DNA from 3 places in the Actinoplanes sp. NPDC049802 genome. Region 1 is predicted to be linked to each of the others. Evidence: riboswitches for the same ligand, from Rfam matches in the RefSeq annotation. Region 1 holds a riboswitch; each other region holds the start of a gene.

Region 1 (6,380 bases):
GGCCACGGGAGCGGGCCTCCCGGGCGGCGAACCGTACGGCGGCCGGGTCGGCTGCCGTGCCGTCCACTCCCACGACGACGGGTCCCTGGGCCGGGATCTGCATGGGTCCTCCTGTAACGGAGTCGCAATATACCGACCATTGTCTATGGCGCAACGACCCATACGTACTGGTGACCAATGCCTCAACAGGTGGCCGCCTGATGACCCATTCAGCTTGAGGGTTTACGGTAAACGACAAAATCTTTGGGACATCTGCCGGTGAAGTGAGGGAAATACATGACGGATGTCAAGCTCGACCACCCCGGTGGTCAGTTGTCGATGGCGGTCACGAAGGCCGTCGACGGTCCGGGCGGCATCGACGTCAGTGCTCTGCTGAAGGAGACCGGTTACGTAACCCTCGACCAGGGGTTCGTGAACACCGCGTCGACCAAGTCGGCGATCACTTACATCGACGGTGACCAGGGCATTCTGCGTTACCGGGGTTACCCGATCGAGCAGCTCGCCGAGAAGAGCACCTTCCTCGAGGTGTCGTATCTGCTGATGAACGGTGAGCTGCCGACCACCGCGCAGCTGCGGGACTTCGCCGACAAGATCCGGGTGCACACGCTGCTCCAGGAGGAGATGCGCACCTTCTTCTCCAGCTTCCCCCGTAACGCTCACCCGATGTCGGTGCTGTCGTCCGCCGTCACCGCGCTGTCGACCTTCTACCAGGACGCGCTCGACCCCCTCGACGAGGAGCAGGTCGACATCTCCGCGATCCGGCTGATGGCGAAACTTCCGACGATCGCGGCGTACACCTACAAGAAGTCCATCGGCCACCCCCTGCCGTACCCGGACAACTCCCTCGACTACGTCGAGAACTTCCTGCGCCTCACCTTCGGCCTGCCGACCGTCCAGTACAACGTCGACTCCAAAGTCGCCAAGATCCTGGACATGCTGTTCATCCTGCACGCCGACCACGAGCAGAACTGCTCCACCTCGTCGGTGCGCCTCGTCGGCTCGGCGCAGGCCAACCTCTTCGCGTCCGTCTCGGCCGGCATCAACGCCCTCTCCGGCCCGCTGCACGGCGGCGCCAACGCGGCCGTCCTCGAGATGCTCGAGCAGATCCGCAAGGAGGGCGGAGACGTCACCTCGTTCGTCACCCGGGTGAAGAACAAGGAGAAGGGCGTCAAGCTCATGGGCTTCGGCCACCGGGTCTACAAGAACTACGACCCGCGCGCCGCCATCGTCAAGAAGGCCGCCCAGGAGATGCTCTCCACCCTCGACAAGCCGGACCCGCTGCTGGAGATCGCCTTCAAGCTCGAGGAGATCGCCCTCTCCGACGAGTACTTCATCTCCCGCAAGCTGTACCCGAACGTCGACTTCTACACCGGCCTCATCTACAAGGCCATGGGTTTCCCCACCGACATGTTCACGGTGCTGTTCGCCATCGGCCGGCTCCCCGGCTGGATCGCCCAGTGGCGCGAGATGATGACCGACCCGGCTAACAAGATCGGTCGCCCCCGGCAGATCTACACCGGCTCGCCGGTCCGCGACTTCGTCCCGGCGGACCAGCGCTGACGTTTTCCTCACCCCGCGTCGCCCCGTCGATCTCAGGCGGGGCGTTTCGCTTTTTGAAGACCCTTTCCGGTACGCGGCGGACCGTTATCAATCATTTCCCCGCCCCGAAAGAATGCGCGATCTTCTGCCGCTCCATCCCTTGCCGCGCCCGCCGGGCTGTGCGTGCGGAGCCCGCTTCGCTCCGCGCCGGAACGCACGCCCGCCTGTCCCCGGCGAAGTGCCCGCACAACCGTGCCCCGGACAGAGCCGTGATCCACTCCAGCCGGCCGTGAGTGCTGCCTCACGCTTGCTGAGTCAGCTCTGGCGGCCGGCCGGAACACTTCGGCCGGCCGTCAGAGTCGGCTCAGGACGTTCGAAAGAGCGCTGACTGCTGGCCGAATCGCCCGCCCCGCCCCGCCCCGCCTGCATGCCCGCCGGGCGGGCGGGGGCGCACAGCGCACCGATGGTGGGCCCCGAGCACCGCTGTGACACTCGTGTGTGCCCACGCCGGGCCCCGCGTGCGTGCCGAATCACTCGGCCCCGTCTGCCCGCCGGGCGGGCGCCCACAGCGCACCGACGGTTCGCCCTGTCGCCCTGGGTGCGTTCGTTTCTGAGGGAGGTCGGCGAGGAGGCCCGGCCAGCAGCAATGACATCCTCCGGCCTCCGCCGACGGCATCATCCATGACCGCCACTTGCGGCGCTGACCAGGCGAGACGCGGGACCACCGCAACGATCATAAGTTCGCAGCTCACTCAGAAACGAACGCACCCGTCGCCCTGGCGCCCTGTCGCCCTGGCGTCCGGTGGGCGGAGGGCCGGCGTGCAGGGCGATGTGTGCTCGGAGAACGCGACACCCGTACTGGGTGTGACGACACCCGTTGCGGGTGTCACGTCTGCCGAACACAGATAGCCGAGATCCGTGTTCGTCTCCCCGGACGGGGATCCGTTCCTGCGTGCGCTGCCAGCCGGTGAACGTGATGGTGATGGCGTGTGACGGCCGGCCGGTGCCGCACGGTGGAGTTCACGGGGCAGCGTCAGCGGCGATCGCCGGGGAGCCATCGCGGCCGGCCGGGTCGTTTCGCCGGTCTTGCTCAGGGACGAGCGCACCGTTCACGCAATGCCGTCCACATGCGCAACCGCCGCAACGGACGGGTCTTCACCGGTCGCCGATCACTGGTCGCCGGTCATCGAATCCCTGATCCAGGTCCGGTTTCTGCTACCCGGCACCCGCGTCGTGAGGCCTGGCAAAGCGGGGCCGGACCGGATATGCGCTGGTAGCGAGCCTTGATTGATAAGCCAGCAGGGATGCTGCCAACCAGCCGCACAGAGACCAGCCACTGAGCGGACAGTCCAGGCCCCGGAGGTTCCCGGCGGGGATGTAGCCACCGCCGCCGCCGTGAGGCCGGCATGTCGCGGCCCGCATGGCGGACGGCGTGGGCGGGGTGTTCGGCGGTCCGCATGGCTGCTGCGGTGGGTGGGCATGAGAGGGTCGGCTCAGGGCGATCGGGAGGCGAAGCATGGACGTCGTGATCGGGATCGACACCGGGACCACCGCGACCAAAGGGGTCGCCGCAGGCCCGGCCGGTGAGTTGCGGGCGCTGACCAGCGTCCACTATCCGCTGTCGGTGCCCGGCCCCGGACGCGCCGAACTGGACCCCCGGCAGCTCACCGGTGCCGCCCTGAAGGCCCTCACGGACGTGGCCGCCGACTGCCGTGCACGCGGCGACCGGGTGATCGCGGTCAGCCTCAGCACGTTCCTGCACGCGCTGCTGCCGATGGATGCCGCCGGCGAACCGCTCGGCCCCGTCGTGACCTGGGCGGACGGCCGCTCCGCCCGGCAGTGCGAGAAGATCGTCGCGAGCGGGCCGGCGAAGCGCCTCCAAGCCCGTACCGGAACCCCGGTTCACCCGATGTCCCCGCTCACGAAGCTGGCCTGGTGGGCGGAGGAGGACCCGGAGACGCTTCGCGGCACTCCGCGCTGGGGCGGCGTCAAAGAGATGATCGTCGCCGCGCTCGCCGACGCCCCGTTCCTCGTCGACCTGTCGATCGCCTCCGGCACCGGCCTCTACGACATCCACTCCCGCCGGTGGGACCCGGAGGCCCTGGAGATCGCCGGGGTACGCCCCGGGCAGCTCGCCGAGGTCGTCCCCACCACGCACGCGCTGCGGCTGCGTCCCGAGGTGGCCTCCGCGGCCGGCCTGTCCCCGGACGTGCCGCTGATCATCGGCGCCGCCGACGGCCCGCTCGCCAACCTGGGTGTCGGCGCCACCCCACCCGGTGTCGCGGCCGTCTCCCTCGGCACCAGCGGCGCTCTGCGTACCGTCGTGGACCGGCCCACCAGCGACGAGGCCGGACGGCTGTTCTGCTACGCCCTCACCGAGGATCGCTGGGTGATCGGCGGGGCGGTCAACAACGCCGGGTCGGTCGTCAGGTGGGCCGCGCAGAGCCTCGCCGCGGGCGCCCCCGGAAGCCCCACCACCGAGGGGGAGGACGCCGACGACCGGGACGCCGCCCTGCTCGCCGAGGCAGCCGGGGTTCGGCCCGGCAGCGAGGGCCTGCTCTGCCTGCCGTACCTGCTCGGCGAACGGGCGCCGTGGTGGCGTCCCGGCATGCGCGGCGCGTACCTGGGGCTGCGCCGCGAGCACTCCCGCCCGCACCTGGTCCGCGCCGCCGTCGAGGGCGTCTGCCAGCAGTTGGCGCTGGTCCGCGACTCGTTCGATGCCGAGGGTTGCACGATCACCGAGATCCGGGCGACCGGCGGGGCGGCCGCCTCCGAACTGTGGGTGTCCGTGCTGGCGTCCGCCCTCGACCTGCCGGTGACGGTCGCCGACGTGCCCGAGGGCACCGCGCTGGGCGCCTGCCTGCTGGCCCGGCACGCGGTCGGTGAGCTGCCCGATCTGGATCGCGCCGCCGAACTCGTGCCGACCGGCCGTGCCACCCACCCCGACCTGGACGGCGCGGCTCTCTACCGCCGCCTGCGCCCGCTGGTGGAGCGTTCCGCCCTGGCCGTGCTCGACGTCGTCGCCGAACTCGACCGCCTGGCCCCCGAGCCGCTCCCGGCCACCGAGAAGGCCGTCCGTTCCTGATCCGCGAGGCCGTCGAATGGGCCCGGTGCCCGCGGGGATGCTGATACAGCCGGGCACCGCATCGCGGTGTCACCGCTTCACCCCTGGGCTCGGGCAGGACGGCGGGCCACCGACCCGGAGACCGGGCATGACACGCGGTGCCGTGACGGACCCCGCGTTGACGGGTGACCGGCGGTCGGGAAGAGTGACCGGCGAGCGGTAGGGAGGAACCCGGTGCGAGTCCGGGACGGTCCCGCCACTGTGACCGGGGAGCGACCCGCGTGTTCGGCCACGGCTTCGAGGGGGAGCCGGAAGGCCGCGGGAGACGTCGATCCGGGAGTCAGGAGACTCCGGCCGCTCGCGTCGACCGACGAGCGGGCGTGGACACCCGCCGGAAGGGATCCTGGTGACTACTCCGTACCCGTTCTCGGCCGTGGTGGGCCTTGACGATCTGCGCCTGGCGCTTCTGCTCACGTCGGTCTCACCCGCCGTCGGCGGGGTGCTGGTCCGCGGCGAGAAAGGCACCGCCAAGAGCACCGTGGTACGGGCTCTCGCCGCCCTCCTGCCGCACGTCGGTGTGGTGCGGGGCTGCCGGTTCGCCTGCGACCCGGCCGCGCCCGACCCCGGTTGCCCGGATGGTCCGCACCCGTCCGGCGGTCCGGCCGCGGCCCGGCCGGCGAGTCTCGTCGAGCTGCCGGTCGGCGCGACCGAGGACCGGGTGGTGGGCACGCTCGATCTGCAGCGCGCGCTCAGTGACGGCGTCAAGGCGTACGAGCCGGGCCTGCTCGCCGCCGCGCACCGCGGGGTGCTCTACGTCGACGAGGTGAACCTGCTGCCCGATCACCTGGTCGACCTGCTGCTGGACGCGGCGGCGATGGGCCGGGCGCACGTCGAACGGGACGGCGTGTCGGTCAAGCACGCGGCCCGCTTCCTGCTGGTCGGCACCATGAACCCGGAGGAGGGCGAGCCCCGGCCGCAGCTCGTCGACCGGTTCGGCCTGGTGGTGAACGTGGCCGCGCCCCGCGACGCCCGCCAGCGTGCCGAGGTGGTGCGCCGGCGGCTCGCCTACGAGGCCGACCCGGACGGGTTCGCCGCCCGGTTCACCGAAGCCGAGTCCGGGTACGCGGCCCGTATCGCCGCCGCCCGCGCCGTCCTCCCGTCGGTGGTGCTCCCCGACGCCGAACTCGACCGCATCGCCCGCGTGTGCCTCGCCTACGGCGTCGACGGCATGCGCGCCGACATCGTGGTGGCCCGCTGTGCCGTGGCGCTGGCCGCGTGGCACGGCCGCGACCGGGTCACCGCCGACGACGTACGCGACGCGGCCCGCCTCGCCCTTCCGCACCGTCGCCGCACCGATCCGCTGGACCCGCCCGGCACCGACGAGCAGAAGCTCGAGGAGGCCCTGGCCGAGGCCGAACGCCAAGCCGATCAGGAACGCGCCGACCAGGAACGCGCCGACCAGGAGCGATCCGACCAGGAACGCGCCGACCAGGGCCGGGCGGAGGACGGCGACCCGGACCCGGACACCGATCCCGACCCGGGCGACGGCCCCGGCGGCGGAGGCCCGGCGGACGACACCCCGCGCGACGGCGGCGGGCCGTCCGGAGCATGCCCACCCCTCGGGGGTACGGAGGAGCACACCCCCACAGACGCGGACGGGACCGCCCAGCCGGAGAAGGCGGGCGCGGTCGCGGCCGCCGGTCAGGCCTACCGCACCCGGGCGCTCCGCATCACCGCCCGTGGCGAGGGTGGCCACGCCGGCCGCCGTTCCCCGGCA
Region 2 (6,380 bases), on a different contig from region 1:
TCCCACTGCCCGACGCCGCCGTGGACGTGGTCATCTCCAACTGTGTGATCAACCTGTCCACCGACAAGCCCGCAGTCTTCGCCGAGACGTTCCGCGTGCTCAAGCCCGGCGGCCGCCTCGGCGTCTCCGACGTCGTCGCCCAGGACCACCTCACCGCTGAACAGCGCGCCGAACGCGGCGGCTGGGTCGGCTGCGTCGCCGGCGCCCTGTCGATCAGCGAATACCGCACCGGCCTGGAGACCGCCGGGTTCACCGGCGTCACCATCACGGCGACCCACGACGTCGCCGACGGGATGCACTCGGCCATCGTCAAGGCCACCAAACCGGCCGAGGCCCGCCCCTGCTGCACCACCACGCAGGAAACCGCCGCCGCGAGCCAGAACAGCAACTGACCGCCCGTACCCGCAACCAGGCCGCCGGCCACCCTCCGTCCGCCGGACGGGGATGACCGGCGGCACGGCGCGCCCCGGCTACGCGGGCGCCGCGGCGGTGAACAACGAGTAGCCGCCGAACCGCCACGCCCGCCCCCGGCCGGTCACCGCCACCTCGACCAGGCCCGCGCCGGTGAACGCGCCCGGCGCCAGAGCACCCCAACGCCCATGCCCGTCCAGGTCGGCCACATGCAGCCGCCCGCCGGGCCGCAACACCCGCACCACCTCCCGCAACGCCCGGTCCCGGCCGGCCTCGTCGAGGTGATGCAACATCAGCGACGACAGCACCACGTCGAAACCACCGCCGGCGAACGGCAGATCACCCGCATACGCCTGCCGGAACTCGATCACCGCACCGGCACGCCCGGCCTTGCGGCGCGCCCGCCGCAACGCCGCCGGGTCCGGGTCGATACCCACCGCCACCACCCGCGGACCACGGCGCGCCTGCGCGGCAAGCAGATTCCCGGTACCGCAGCCGATCTCCAGAACCCGCTGCCCGGCCCGCAGCCCGGCCTGCTCGAGCAGCCGCTCATGCAACCGCCCGGCCCCGGCCAGCCGGCTCAACGGGTCGTACAACGGCAACAGCCACGGCTTACCGGCAGCCGGCACAAAATCGGCCATCACACACTCCCCTATGACGGGATTCGCCTCGTACCCTCAGCCTCGTGCCCGCCACCACAAGCCACAACAGCGAAAACACGGCACCGATGCGACGTTCTTCGGTCCCGCTGGTCGGCTTCGCCCGCCGGCCCGGCCACCCCGCCGTGGCGACCGCCCGGCTGCCGCGCCACGACCTGCCACCGGCCGCCCACGCCCACGACTTCCTCGTACTGTTCTACGCACACACCGCCGCCGACGACGTCCTCATCGACGACCACCGCTGGACCGTATCCGCCGGCGACCTGTTCGTGCTCGCCCCGGCCAGATCGTCGCCTTCACCGCAACCCCCACCGCCGCCACCGACGGCTGGATGGTGTGGTTCCCCGCCGACACCGTCCGCGCAGCCCACACCCCGTGGCGCTCCCACCCGCTGCTGTTCCCGTTCGCCACCGGAACCGACCGCCCCCAACGGCTGCACATCGCCCCCGGCGACCGGCCCGCCTGGACCGCCCGGTTCACCGCACTCGACACCGAACTGTCCGAACGCCGCGACGGCTACCCCGAAGCCGCCCTCGCCCACCTCACCCTGCTGCTGGTCGCCGCCGCCCGGCACACCACCGGCCAACTGCTCGCCGCCGTCTTCGACGTCATCGAACGCCGCTACCCCGAAACCCTGTCGCTGGCCGACGTCGCCGCCGAACTCAACCTCACCGCCGGGCACCTCACCACCGTCGTACGCCGCAAAACCGGCCGCACCGTCCAACAGTGGATAACCCACCGCCGGCTCCAGCAAGCCCGCCACCTGCTGACCGAAACCGACCTACCCGTCGCCGCGGTCGGCAGACGCGTCGGCTACCCCGACACCTCCTACTTCATCAAACGGTTCCGCGCCGAACACGGCCTGACCCCCAGCCGATGGCGCACCTAACCGGCCGGCACCCACGACGGATCACGGCCCGTCAACGCCAGCAACGCACCGAACCGGCCCTGCTCGGCACCCACCACGACCGGCGGCCCGAACGCACCCATCTTGCGGCCCATGTCCCCCATCGAATCCAGGAACTCGGCCGTCGGCGGCAACAACGCCGGATCCACCTCGTACGGCTGCCCCGTCGCCAGCGCCAGATCCCAGCCGTGCACCACCAGGTCGACCACCATCATCAAACCCAGCGTCCGCTGCGGCAGCCCCATCCCCGGCGACACACCCTCCAGCGCCTGCGGCTGCGACCACGCCGCCACCATCCGCCCGGCCTCGACCGCGAAACCGTCACGCCACCCCGGCGTCAGAGCGTCCGGCGTGACACTCCAGTCGACCTCCCGCCGAACCGCGACCGACTGAAAATTACGAACCACCTGAAACAGATGGTTCAGCAGATCACGCACCCTGAACTCGGCACACGGCGTCGCATGCCCCAACTGCTCGTCACGGACCCCCGCGACCAGAACCGTGACACCGGGCACGACCCGCACCAGCAGATCACTGATCTCAGTAGACATCCGCCCAGCCTACGAACAGCCACCGGCACCGGTCACCGCCCCAACGGGTGACCGCCGGTCACGCCCGCAACGGATCCGTGACCATCAACGGATCCTCGGCGATCTCCACCGACCCGTCCGCCTCCGCCGCCGTCACCCCCACCAACTGCAGAAACCGCTCACCCAACTGCGGATCCGGCACCAGAATCAGCACCGTCAAACCCGTGTCCGGCCCATCGGTGTACGGAAACCCCGTCACCGGCGCACCCCAGTCGATCCACTGACCGTCCTCCACCACACCGTCCAGCGTCGCCACATACGCCGCCACCCGGTCCAGCAACACGAACGGCCACTGCGGCGGCCGCACCTCAGCCCCACGCGCCACCCGCACCGTCAACTCGAAACCGAACCGCTCACCCAGCCCGTAACTCACCACATGCCAATGCCCGGCCGCCGGATACGCCGACGCCGCCCGCACATGACAACCCTCCACCGGATACGACACATGCCACGGCTGCTCCAGCGGATACAACCGGCCCATCGCCTCGGTGACAGCCTCCCACCTCATCCCCGCATTCGATCATGACCGGCCCGCCAACCGCGACGACGGCCCCGCCCCACCACCACAGCGACCAGCCCCGCCAACACCGCCAACCCGAACCCACCGGCAGCGAACCAGCCCGCCCGCACCCACTCCGGCGAACCCCCCGCCGCCGGCGCCACCGCCACCACACTCGGCACCGCCGCCACCACCGGCCCCGCCTCCTCCGTCAACGCCCGATACGGATTCAGCAACCCGAACCCGTACTCGTCACTGCGCGCACCCCCCGGCGCCGGATCCACCGACCGCAACAACCGCCGAGTGATCTCCGCCGCACTCTCCCGCGGAAACCGCTCCCGCAGCAACGCCACCGTCGCCGTCACGAACGGCGTCGCGAAACTCGTCCCCTGCGCCACCGTATGACCAGCCACCGGCGACGCCACCGTCACCTTGTCCCCGAACGCCACCACATCAACATGCTCACCCACCTGCGAATACGACGCCCGCACACCATCCGCGCCGACCGCACCCACCCCGATCACCCCCGGATACGCCGCCGGATACGCCAACCCCGCCGCCGGACCGTCGTTACCCGCCGCCGCCACCACGATCACCCCGGCCGCCACCGCATCCGCGATCGCCGACCGCACCGCCGCACTCTCCCGCGGCATCACCAGCGAAATATTGATCACCTGCGCCCGGCCCGGACCCGCCGCCCACCGAATCCCCTGCGCGAACGTCCGCGCACTGCCACCCGCAGCAACAGCCGCCTCGTCAAGATCCTGATGCTCACTCACCCGCACCGGCACGATCGTCACCCCCGGCGCCAGCCCCTGCACCCCGGTGCCGGCATCCGCACCCGCGGCGATGATCCCCGCCACCCCGGTCCCGTGCCCCACACAATCACGGCGCCCCGCGAACTCGTCACGCAGCAGATCACGGCCCGCCACCACCCGCCCCCGCAACTGCGGATGCCGCGCATCGACACCGGAATCCACCACCGCCACCCGCACCCCGGCACCCGTCGCCAAACCCGCCAACCGCCCCGGCGCATAAGCCTTCAACTCCGCCGGCACCGCCGCCACCACCGGACTCGCACCCACACACTGCGCCGCCCACACCGGCGCCGGAACCGCCACCGTCACCGCCACCACGAACCCGGCCACCACCGCCGCCGACCACCGCACCACACACCCCCGCACCCCGTAGACCGGCGTGGATGCTACCGGCCGCCGGTTGTGCCCGGCCCACCCCGGCCGATAGGTTGAACCCACCAATCTGCGGTGCGCTGAGGGAAATCCGGTGAAAATCCGGTGCGGTCGCGCCACTGTGAGCCAGCCCCGACGGGCCGGTGAGTCAGGACGCTCACGCGCCGCAGGCCCCATCGAACGGGACGCGTCATCCCGCAGGAGGTTCATTCCGCCATGCCCAAGGCACAAGCGCTCACCACCCCCGGCATCCCCACCAAACTGCTCGCCACCGCGGCCGGCTTCACCGGCATCATGCTGCTGCTCGCCTACCTCGTCGCCTTCGACCAGGGCACACTCTCCCAATCCGGCATGTACCTGCACGAACTCATGCACGACGGCCGCCACCTGCTCGGTGTCCCGTGCCACTGACCGCACCCGGCTACCTGCGACTACTGATGCGAGGCCTGCTCGCCGGCCTCATCGCAGGCCTGCTCGCCGGCGCCTTCGCCTACCTCATCGGCGAACCGCACATCAACGCGGCCATCGCCATCGAAGAAGCCACCACACCCGCCACCGGCGAACAGCCCCTGGTCTCCCGCGACGTCCAATCCGGCCCCGGCCTGCTGCTCGCCACCGGCCTCTACGGCGTAGCCCTCGGCGGCATCCTCGCCACCGCCTACACCATCCTGCGCCGCCACCTGCACACCGGCAGCGACACCACCGCCGCCCTCGGCCTCACCGCGGCCGCCCTCACCGGCATCGTCCTGGTGCCCTACCTCAAATACCCGCCCAACCCACCCGCCGTCGGCGACCCGGCCACCATCAACCAGCGCACCGCCGCCTACCTCGCCGCCCTCACCCTCGGCCTCGTCGCCGTCTGGGCCGCCGTCCTCGCCGCCCGCACCCAAACCCACCCATGGGCCCGCGCCACCGCGGCGACCGGCGCCTTCCTGACCGTCGTCACCATCGCCCACACCCTCCTACCCACCTTCGACGAAGTCCCCGCCGACTTCCCCGCCACCCTGCTGTGGAACTTCCGCATCTCCTCACTGGGCACCCAAACAACCCTGTGGCTCACCCTCGGACTCGCCTTCGCAGGCCTGCTCGCCCACCTCAACCGGCACACCCACACACCGCAGCCCGCCACCACCGGGTGACCGAACTCCGGCTCATCGCCACCGCCCACACCCCCGCACTACGCCGGGCCGTCTTCGGCGGCGACGACCACCTCGACGAAGCGGGCCGCAACGCGGCCCGCTTCCTCCACATCCCCACCCGCGGCCCCTGGACCTGCGCCCCCACCCACGCCGCCCACGAAACCACCACCCTGCTCGGCGGCACCCCCATCACCGACGAAACCCTCGCCGACCCCCACTACGGCACCTGGACCGGCCACACCCTCGACCAGATCGACCCCACCGACCTGCACACCTGGCTCACCGACCCCACCGCCACCCCCCACGACGGCGAATCACTGACCCACCTCCACACCCGCGCCCGCACCTGGCTACACCACCAAACCCAGCCGGCACTCACCGCCGTCGCCCACCCCATCACCATCCGCGCCATCCTCACCGCCGCCCTCGACCTGCCCCCCACAGCCATACGGCGCCTCGACGTCGCCCCCCTGACCATCACCCGGCTCACCCACCACCGCGACGGCTGGCACCTGCACCTGCCCACCGGCTGACACAATCACCGGCATGGCCCTGCGCATCACCGTCGACGACCTCACCGGCCCCGACATCGCCGCCCTCCTGCAACAACACATCGACGACATGCGCGCCACCAGCCCACCCGAGAGCAAACACGCCCTCGACCTCGACGGCCTCCGCAAACCCAACATCACCGTCTGGACCGCCCACGACGGCCACCACCTCGTCGGCTGCGCCGCCCTCAAACAACTCGACCCCACCACCGCCGAGATCAAATCCATGCGCACCGCCGCCACCGCCCAACGCCGCGGCGTCGCCTCCACCCTGCTACGACACCTCATCACCGAAGCCCGCACCCGCCACTACACCCACCTCTACCTCGAAACCGGCAGCGCCGACTACTTCACCCCCGCCCGCACCCTCTACCAGAACTTCGGCTTCCAACCCTGCCCACCCTTCGCCGACTACCGCCCCGACCCCCACAGCG
Region 3 (6,380 bases), on a different contig from region 1:
TTCACGATCGTGCCGCCGATCGAGGTGAACCAGCGCGACTCGGCCCGGGTGGAGAAGCGCGGGCCCTCGACCACCACCATGGTCCCGCCGTCCACCGCCTTCACCCGCTCGGCGGAGCCCAGCACCGTCGACCGGCCCACCGGACAATACGGATCGGCGAACGACACGTGCACCGCGCCCGAGTCGTAGAACGTCTGCTCACGGCCGCTCGTACGGTCGATCAGCTGGTCCGGCACCACGAACGTGCCCGGGCCCAGCTCCGGGCGCAGGCCGCCGACCGCGCACGGGGCGATGATCTGCCGGACGCCCAGCGAACGCAGCGCCCACAGATTGGCCCGGTAGGGAATCCTGTGCGGGGGAAAACGGTGGTCACGACCGTGACGGGGCAGGAACGCCACCCGGCGGCCGCCCACCTCGGCGATCGTGATCCGGTCCGAGGGGCGACCATACGGGGTGTCGACCTCGTGCTCGGTGGCGTGATCCAGGAGCGCGTACAGCCCCGATCCGCCGATGACGCCGATCTCTGCTGCCGTAGGTGGCGGGTTCATGTCCAGACCTTATCGAGGGCCGGAATGCCAGGCTAATGTGCTGGCATGGCTACGTCGACGGGACGGCGGTAAACACGTGTTCGGTGAGCAGCAGCGGATCGGAGGCCGGTCGGTGGAGTCGATGACCGGTCGGCTGCTCGTCGCCACACCCACCCTCAAGGACCCCAACTTCGACCGTACGGTCGTGCTGCTGGTGGCCCACGAGACGGGTGGCGCGCTGGGTGTCGTGCTCAACCGCGCGACCGAGGTTCCGGTGGCCGAGGTCCTCGGCGCCTGGGGCGAGCTGGCCGGCGACCCGGCGGTCCTCTTCGAGGGCGGGCCGGTGCAACCCGAGTCGGCCATCTGCCTCGCCCGGACCCGGCCCGAGGTGAAGAAGCGGCTGTCCGGCTTCCATCCGGTGAGCGGCGCGCTCGGCACCCTCGATCTCTCCGCCGATCCGGAGCGCATGCGGGAGAACGTGACGGGCATCCGGGTCTTCGCCGGCTATTCGGGATGGTCGGCGGGCCAGCTGGAGGAGGAGATCGCCTCCGGTTCCTGGTTCGTCTTCGACGCGCTGCCCGGCGACCCGTTCGTCGAACGTCCCGACGACCTCTGGGCGATGGTTCTGCGCCGGCAGGGCGACATCCTGGCCGCTGTCGCCCATTTCCCGCCGGACGTCTCCCTCAACTGAGGGGGGTGCCGGAAGGGTCGCCGTAAGGGTGTGTAGTATTTCCAGCGTGCCCGAGGGAAACAACGGGGACAAAGTAGGTAGAAGTGCAGCAAGGGGCTGTGGCGCAGCTGGTAGCGCACCACACTGGCAGTGTGGGGGTCAGGGGTTCGAGTCCCCTCAGCTCCACCCCAAGAAACACCCGGACTGAAGTCCGGGTGTTTTCGTTTTGTGCCAGATCACCTCTCGGCCTGCGTCCGAGCCGTAATGATCAATGCATCCAGGGGCGCGGCCGTCGTGCTGGAGGCGGTGACCGCGCCCGGGGAGAAGAACGCCTGCCCGGGGTCGACCCGCTGTCCCGGCATCAGCGTGAGCGAGCCCTCCAGGTTGTCAGGCCCACATGCGGTTCCTGCCCGGCTCTCGGTGGTGACAGATCGGTCAGCTTTCGAGAAGCACCGGTGCCGTCCACACCCCTAGCGTGGCCGGCATGAACAAGTGGATCCGGCAAATTCACCGCTGGCTCGCCGCCACCTTCACCGTGACGGTCATCGCCACCACCGTGGCCCTCGCGCAGGAGGATCCGATCTCCTGGATCGTCTACGTGCCGCTGCTGCCGCTCGCCCTGCTCTTCTTCTCCGGCCTGTACCTGTTCGTGCTGCCGTACCTGGCGAAACGCGGGGCGGCCGCCCGCTGAGGCGGCCACCGGTACCGCCTCGGCCGGGGCCATCAGCGGCACCCTCTACCGCGATCCGGTCAGCGCCGTGGCGCGCCGCGTTCGGGCCCACCCGAACGGGCGCCCGGGCCACGGCGCTGTCCGGATATCCGGCCGCGTCAGGCGGGCCGGTATGCGAAGGAGCCGAACTGGGCGTGCAGGTCGGCGAGCAGCGGTGGCGCGGGACCGTCGCCGGCCGCCGGGCGGGCGCGCTGGATCGCGTACGAGCGGACTCCGGCCCGCGCCAGCAGGCCGGCCATCTCGGCCACCGCGTCGTCGTCCGTCCCCTCGTCGACCGTGGTGCGCACCTCGTAGGCCACCCCGGACTCCAGGACCAGCCGTAGCGAGGCCCACGCCCGGTCTGCGGCCACCGCGGAACCGGTCACCGCTGGGTACAGTCGCGGCAAGGCCTTGATGTCCAGCCCCACCCAGTCGACCAGCGGCAGCAGCGCGGCCAGCCGTCGCGGGTGGGCTCCACCGGTGTGCAGCCCGACGTCGAATCCGATCTCGCGTACCTCGTGGATCGCGGGAAGCAGAGCGGCCTGCATGGTCGGCTCTCCTCCGGAGAAGACGACTCCGTCGAGCAGGCCCGCCCGGCGCCGCAGCAGTTCGGTGACGTCGTCCCAGGACACGGTGGTGGCCGTGCCTCCCGGGATGAGTTGCGGGTTGTGGCAGTACCGGCAGGTCCACGGGCAGCCCTGGCAGAACACCGTGGCCACCAGCCGGCCCGGCCAGTCGCAGGTCGACAGCCGGCTGAGACCGCCGATACGCAGGCTCACGCGACCGGCTCGCGGAAGGAGAGCCGCTCCTCGTGCTCGCTGCGCTTGCCCGCGTTGAACGAGGACACCGGGCGGTGGTAGCCCATCACCCGGGTCCATACCTCGCAGGTGGCGCCGCAGGACGGGCAGTGCGGCCGCTCGCCGGTGAGGTAACCGTGCGCGGGGCAGATGGAGAAGGTCGGGGTGATCGTCACGTACGGTGTCCGGAAGTTCTCCAGTGCGCGTCGGACCAGCTTGGCGCACGCCTGTGCGGAGCTGACCCGTTCACCCAGGTAGAGATGCAGCACCGTGCCGCCGGTGTATTTGACCTGTAGTTCCTCCTGGCGTTCCAGTGCCTCGAACGGGTCATCGGTGAAGCCGACCGGCAGTTGCGTGGAGTTGGTGTAGTACGGCGCGTCCGGTGTGCCGGCCTGCAGGATGCCGGGGCATTGCTGTCGGTCGGCGCGGGCGAATCGATAGGTGGCGCCCTCGGCCGGGCTGGCCTCCAGGTTGTACAGATTGCCGGTCTGCTGCTGGTACTCGACCATCTTGCGGCGGGTGTGATCGAGAAGCCGCAGCGCCAACGCCTTGCCCTCGCCGGTGGTGATGTCGTGCCGGTCCGCGGTGAAGTTGCGGATCATCTCGTTGACCCCGTTGATCCCCAGCGTGGAGAAGTGGTTGCGCAACGTGCCGAGATAACGCCTGGTGTACGGGTACAGCCCACCGTCGATGTGGTTCTGGACCACTCGCCGCTTGATCTCCAGGCTGTCCCGGCCCAGGTCCAGCAGTTCGTCCAGGCGGCGCAGCAGTGCCGGCTCGTCACCGGCGTAGCGCCAGCCGAGCCGGGCGCAGTTGACGGTGACCACGCCGAGCGAGCCGGTCTGTTCGGCGCTGCCGAACAGACCGTTGCCGCGTTCCAGCAGCTCGGTCAGGTCGAGCCGGAGTCGGCAGCACATCGAGCGCACCTGGTTCGGCGTCAGGTCGGAGTTGATGAAGTTCTGGAAGTACGGCAGCCCGTATTTCGCGGTCATCGCGAACAGCCGCCGGGCGTTGTCGCAGTCCCAGTCGAAGTCGGCGGTGATGTTGTAGGTCGGGATGGGGAAGGTGAACACCCGGCCCAGCGCGTCGCCCGCGGTCATCACCTCGATGAACGCACGGTTGATGAGGTCCATCTCGGACTGTAGTTCGCCGTAGGTGAACGGCATCTCCCGCCCGGCGATCTCCGGGATCTCGTCGCGCAGATCCTCCGGGCAGACCCAGTCGAAGGTCAGATTGGTGAACGGCGTCTGGGTGCCCCACCGGGACGGGACGTTGAGGTTGTAGACCATCTCCTGGATCGCCTGGCGTACCTCGTCGTAGCCGAGCCGGTCGACGCGGACGTACGGCGCCAGGTACGTGTCGAACGAGCTGAATGCCTGCGCGCCGGCCCACTCGTTCTGCAATGTGCCGAGAAAGTTGACGATCTGTCCCAACGCGCTGGACAGGTGTCGTGGCGGCGCCGATGTGATGCGGCCGGGCACCCCACCGAGCCCCTGTTCCAGCAGCATCCGCAGGGACCATCCGGCGCAATAGCCACCGAGCATGTCGAGGTCGTGCAGGTGCAGGTCGCCGTGACGGTGCGCATCCGCGACCGCCTGCGGATAGACCTGTGACAGCCAGTAGTTGGCGGTGACCTTTCCGGACACGTTGAGGATCAGCCCGCCGAGTGAGTAGCCCTGGTTTGCGTTGGCCTGCACCCGCCAGTCACTGCGATCCAGATACTCGGCGACGGACGCGCCCGCGTCGATCAGGGCCGGGCGGGTGTCCATTGTCTGTGTCACGACTGCTCCTCATTGCGGACGGCGGGCCGGGTACGCGGCGAGGCCGGACGCGAACCGGCCACCGAGTCGACCGGGAGCCGTCCCGCGGCCCACCCTCGAGGCCACGAACCACCACGCGGACGGACCGCGCGGACAGCGGGCAGGTCTTCGGACTCGTGGGCGTTGTTGCACGCGCCTACTGGCCGTCGCTTCCCAGGCTCGCGCCCAGTGCTCGTGACGGCGGTCGTTCCCACTCACCGCTGCGGGGCAGTTCCGGATTTCACACCGGATTCCCTCTTACGACGACCGATCGGATGATCAGCCGTACCAGCTGCAGCGGACACCATATATCGGCCCTCAAGCTTTGCACCAAACCACATGTTGTGTGGCGGATGATCGGGACCTTGTACCTGGGGCTGCTCTCCGCGCCGCTTGAGCGATGTTTCCCCGTTTCGGGGGCGGCGTGCCGCCTCGAGCTCCTGCGCGAGTCGGCGGTACTCCACCGAGTCGCCGAGGGTGGGCGACATCGACATCGACCACCACGTCGCGGGGTGGAAGTGCTGAGCGGAGCCGCACCGCGGGGCTGCGCCATGGGTGCGGTCCGGCTTGTGGTGGCACGGCCGGGGCGTTACCTTGGGAGCGCTCCCACACTGCATCCCTCATCCCCAGGAGTGTGGCACGTGTCCCCATCCCGACCCAAGATCATGGCGGCCGCCGTCGTCTGCGCGACCGCGGTCGCCGGCGTCTGGTTCGCCACCGGCACCGCATCGGCCGGCGCCATCTCCGGAACGCTCTACCGCGATCCGGACACCCCGGTGGCTCGCTGGTTGCAGGCCAACCCGAGCGACTCGCGCAGCACGGTGATCCGCGACCGGATCGCCAGCCAGCCCGCCTCACGCTGGTTCGCCAATTTCAACGTCTCCACCATCCGCAACGAGGTGTCGTCGTACGTCGGCGCCGCCAACGCGGCCGGGCAGATCCCGGTCCTGACCCTCTACGGCATCACCAACCGCGACTGCGGAGGCGCCAGTTCCGGCGGCGCGCCGGACCTGACCCAGTACCAGAACTGGATCAACAACGCCGCACAGGGGCTGGGCGGGCGGACCGCCGTGATCGTGCTCGAACCCGACTCGATCGCGCTTCTGACCTGTCTGAACAGCTCCGAGATCGCGGCCCGTAACCAGGCCCTGCGCACCGCCACCCGGACGCTCAAAGCGGCCAACCCGAACGCCAAGGTGTACCTGGACGCCGGGCACTCCACCTGGAACAGCGCCGCCGAGCAGGCCTCCCGCCTGGCCGCGGCCGGTGTCGCCGACGCCGACGGCTTCTACACCAATGTGTCGAACTTCAACCCCACCACCGCCGAGGCCGCCTTCGGGCGGTCGCTCATCAGCGCGCTCAACGGTCGGGGCATCACCGGCAAACGGCAGGTGATCGACACCAGCCGGAACGGCGGGGCCAGCGGCGACTGGTGTGGTGACGACAACACCGACCGCCGGATCGGTCAGTATCCGACCGTGAACACGGGCGACGCCAACATCGACGGCTACCTGTGGGTGAAGCCGCCGGGCGAGGCGGACGGATGCCGGTACACGGCCGGTTCCTTCCAGCCGGATCTGGCCTACAGCCTGGCGAGCTCGGCGACCAACCCGCCGCCCTCCTCGCCGACGCCGGGAACCAGCTCGTCGGCCAGTTCGTCGCCGTCGTCCTCGCCCAGTTCGTCGCCGTCCGGATCTCCGCCGGTGATCGGGTCGTGCGCCGCCACCTATCGCACGACGAGCTCGTGGCAGGGCGGCTTCCAGGGTGAGGTGACCGTCCGGGCCGGCGGCAGCGGCACGGCCAACGGCTGGACGGTGACCTGGACCCTCGCCTCCGGACAGTCGATCAACCAGGTCTGGGGTGGTGTGCTGACCGTTT

What was found. A riboswitch is a leader RNA that binds a small molecule or an ion and turns the genes downstream of it on or off. The one in region 1 is predicted to bind cobalamin.
Region 2: it holds a riboswitch for cobalamin, as region 1 does, so the genes downstream of both, AB0I88_RS37725 (CbtB domain-containing protein) here and AB0I88_RS11510 (AAA family ATPase) in region 1, are expected to answer to the same signal.
Region 3: it holds a riboswitch for cobalamin, as region 1 does, so the genes downstream of both, AB0I88_RS03875 (ribonucleoside triphosphate reductase) here and AB0I88_RS11510 (AAA family ATPase) in region 1, are expected to answer to the same signal.

What each region holds. Positions count from the first base shown of each region.
Region 1 is NZ_JBFAMR010000012.1:30,432-36,811, forward strand. Features, by position in the region: gene AB0I88_RS11495 (universal stress protein) at 1-103, opposite strand, end outside; gene AB0I88_RS11500 (citrate synthase) at 277-1,560, shown strand; gene AB0I88_RS11505 (gluconokinase) at 3,056-4,624, shown strand; cobalamin riboswitch at 4,828-4,954, shown strand; partial or broken gene AB0I88_RS11510 (AAA family ATPase) at 5,010-6,380, shown strand, end outside.
Region 2 is NZ_JBFAMR010000103.1:15,722-22,101, forward strand. Features, by position in the region: gene arsM (arsenite methyltransferase) at 1-392, shown strand, start outside; gene AB0I88_RS37700 (methyltransferase domain-containing protein) at 471-1,052, opposite strand; partial or broken gene AB0I88_RS37705 (AraC family transcriptional regulator) at 1,139-1,959, shown strand; gene AB0I88_RS37710 (TIGR03086 family metal-binding protein) at 1,956-2,528, opposite strand; gene AB0I88_RS37715 (suppressor of fused domain protein) at 2,587-3,075, opposite strand; gene AB0I88_RS37720 (S8 family serine peptidase) at 3,072-4,214, opposite strand; adenosylcobalamin (AdoCbl) riboswitch at 4,315-4,464, shown strand; gene AB0I88_RS37725 (CbtB domain-containing protein) at 4,473-4,667, shown strand; gene AB0I88_RS37730 (CbtA family protein) at 4,658-5,395, shown strand; gene AB0I88_RS37735 (histidine phosphatase family protein) at 5,392-5,928, shown strand; gene AB0I88_RS37740 (GNAT family N-acetyltransferase) at 5,942-6,380, shown strand, end outside.
Region 3 is NZ_JBFAMR010000003.1:265,141-271,520, reverse strand. Features, by position in the region: gene AB0I88_RS03900 (S-methyl-5'-thioadenosine phosphorylase) at 1-548, opposite strand, end outside; gene AB0I88_RS03895 (YqgE/AlgH family protein) at 670-1,218, shown strand; tRNA gene AB0I88_RS03890 (tRNA-Ala) at 1,311-1,383, shown strand; gene AB0I88_RS03885 (hypothetical protein) at 1,682-1,888, shown strand; gene AB0I88_RS03880 (anaerobic ribonucleoside-triphosphate reductase activating protein) at 2,026-2,685, opposite strand; gene AB0I88_RS03875 (ribonucleoside triphosphate reductase) at 2,682-4,484, opposite strand; cobalamin riboswitch at 4,605-4,810, opposite strand; gene AB0I88_RS03870 (glycoside hydrolase family 6 protein) at 5,144-6,380, shown strand, end outside.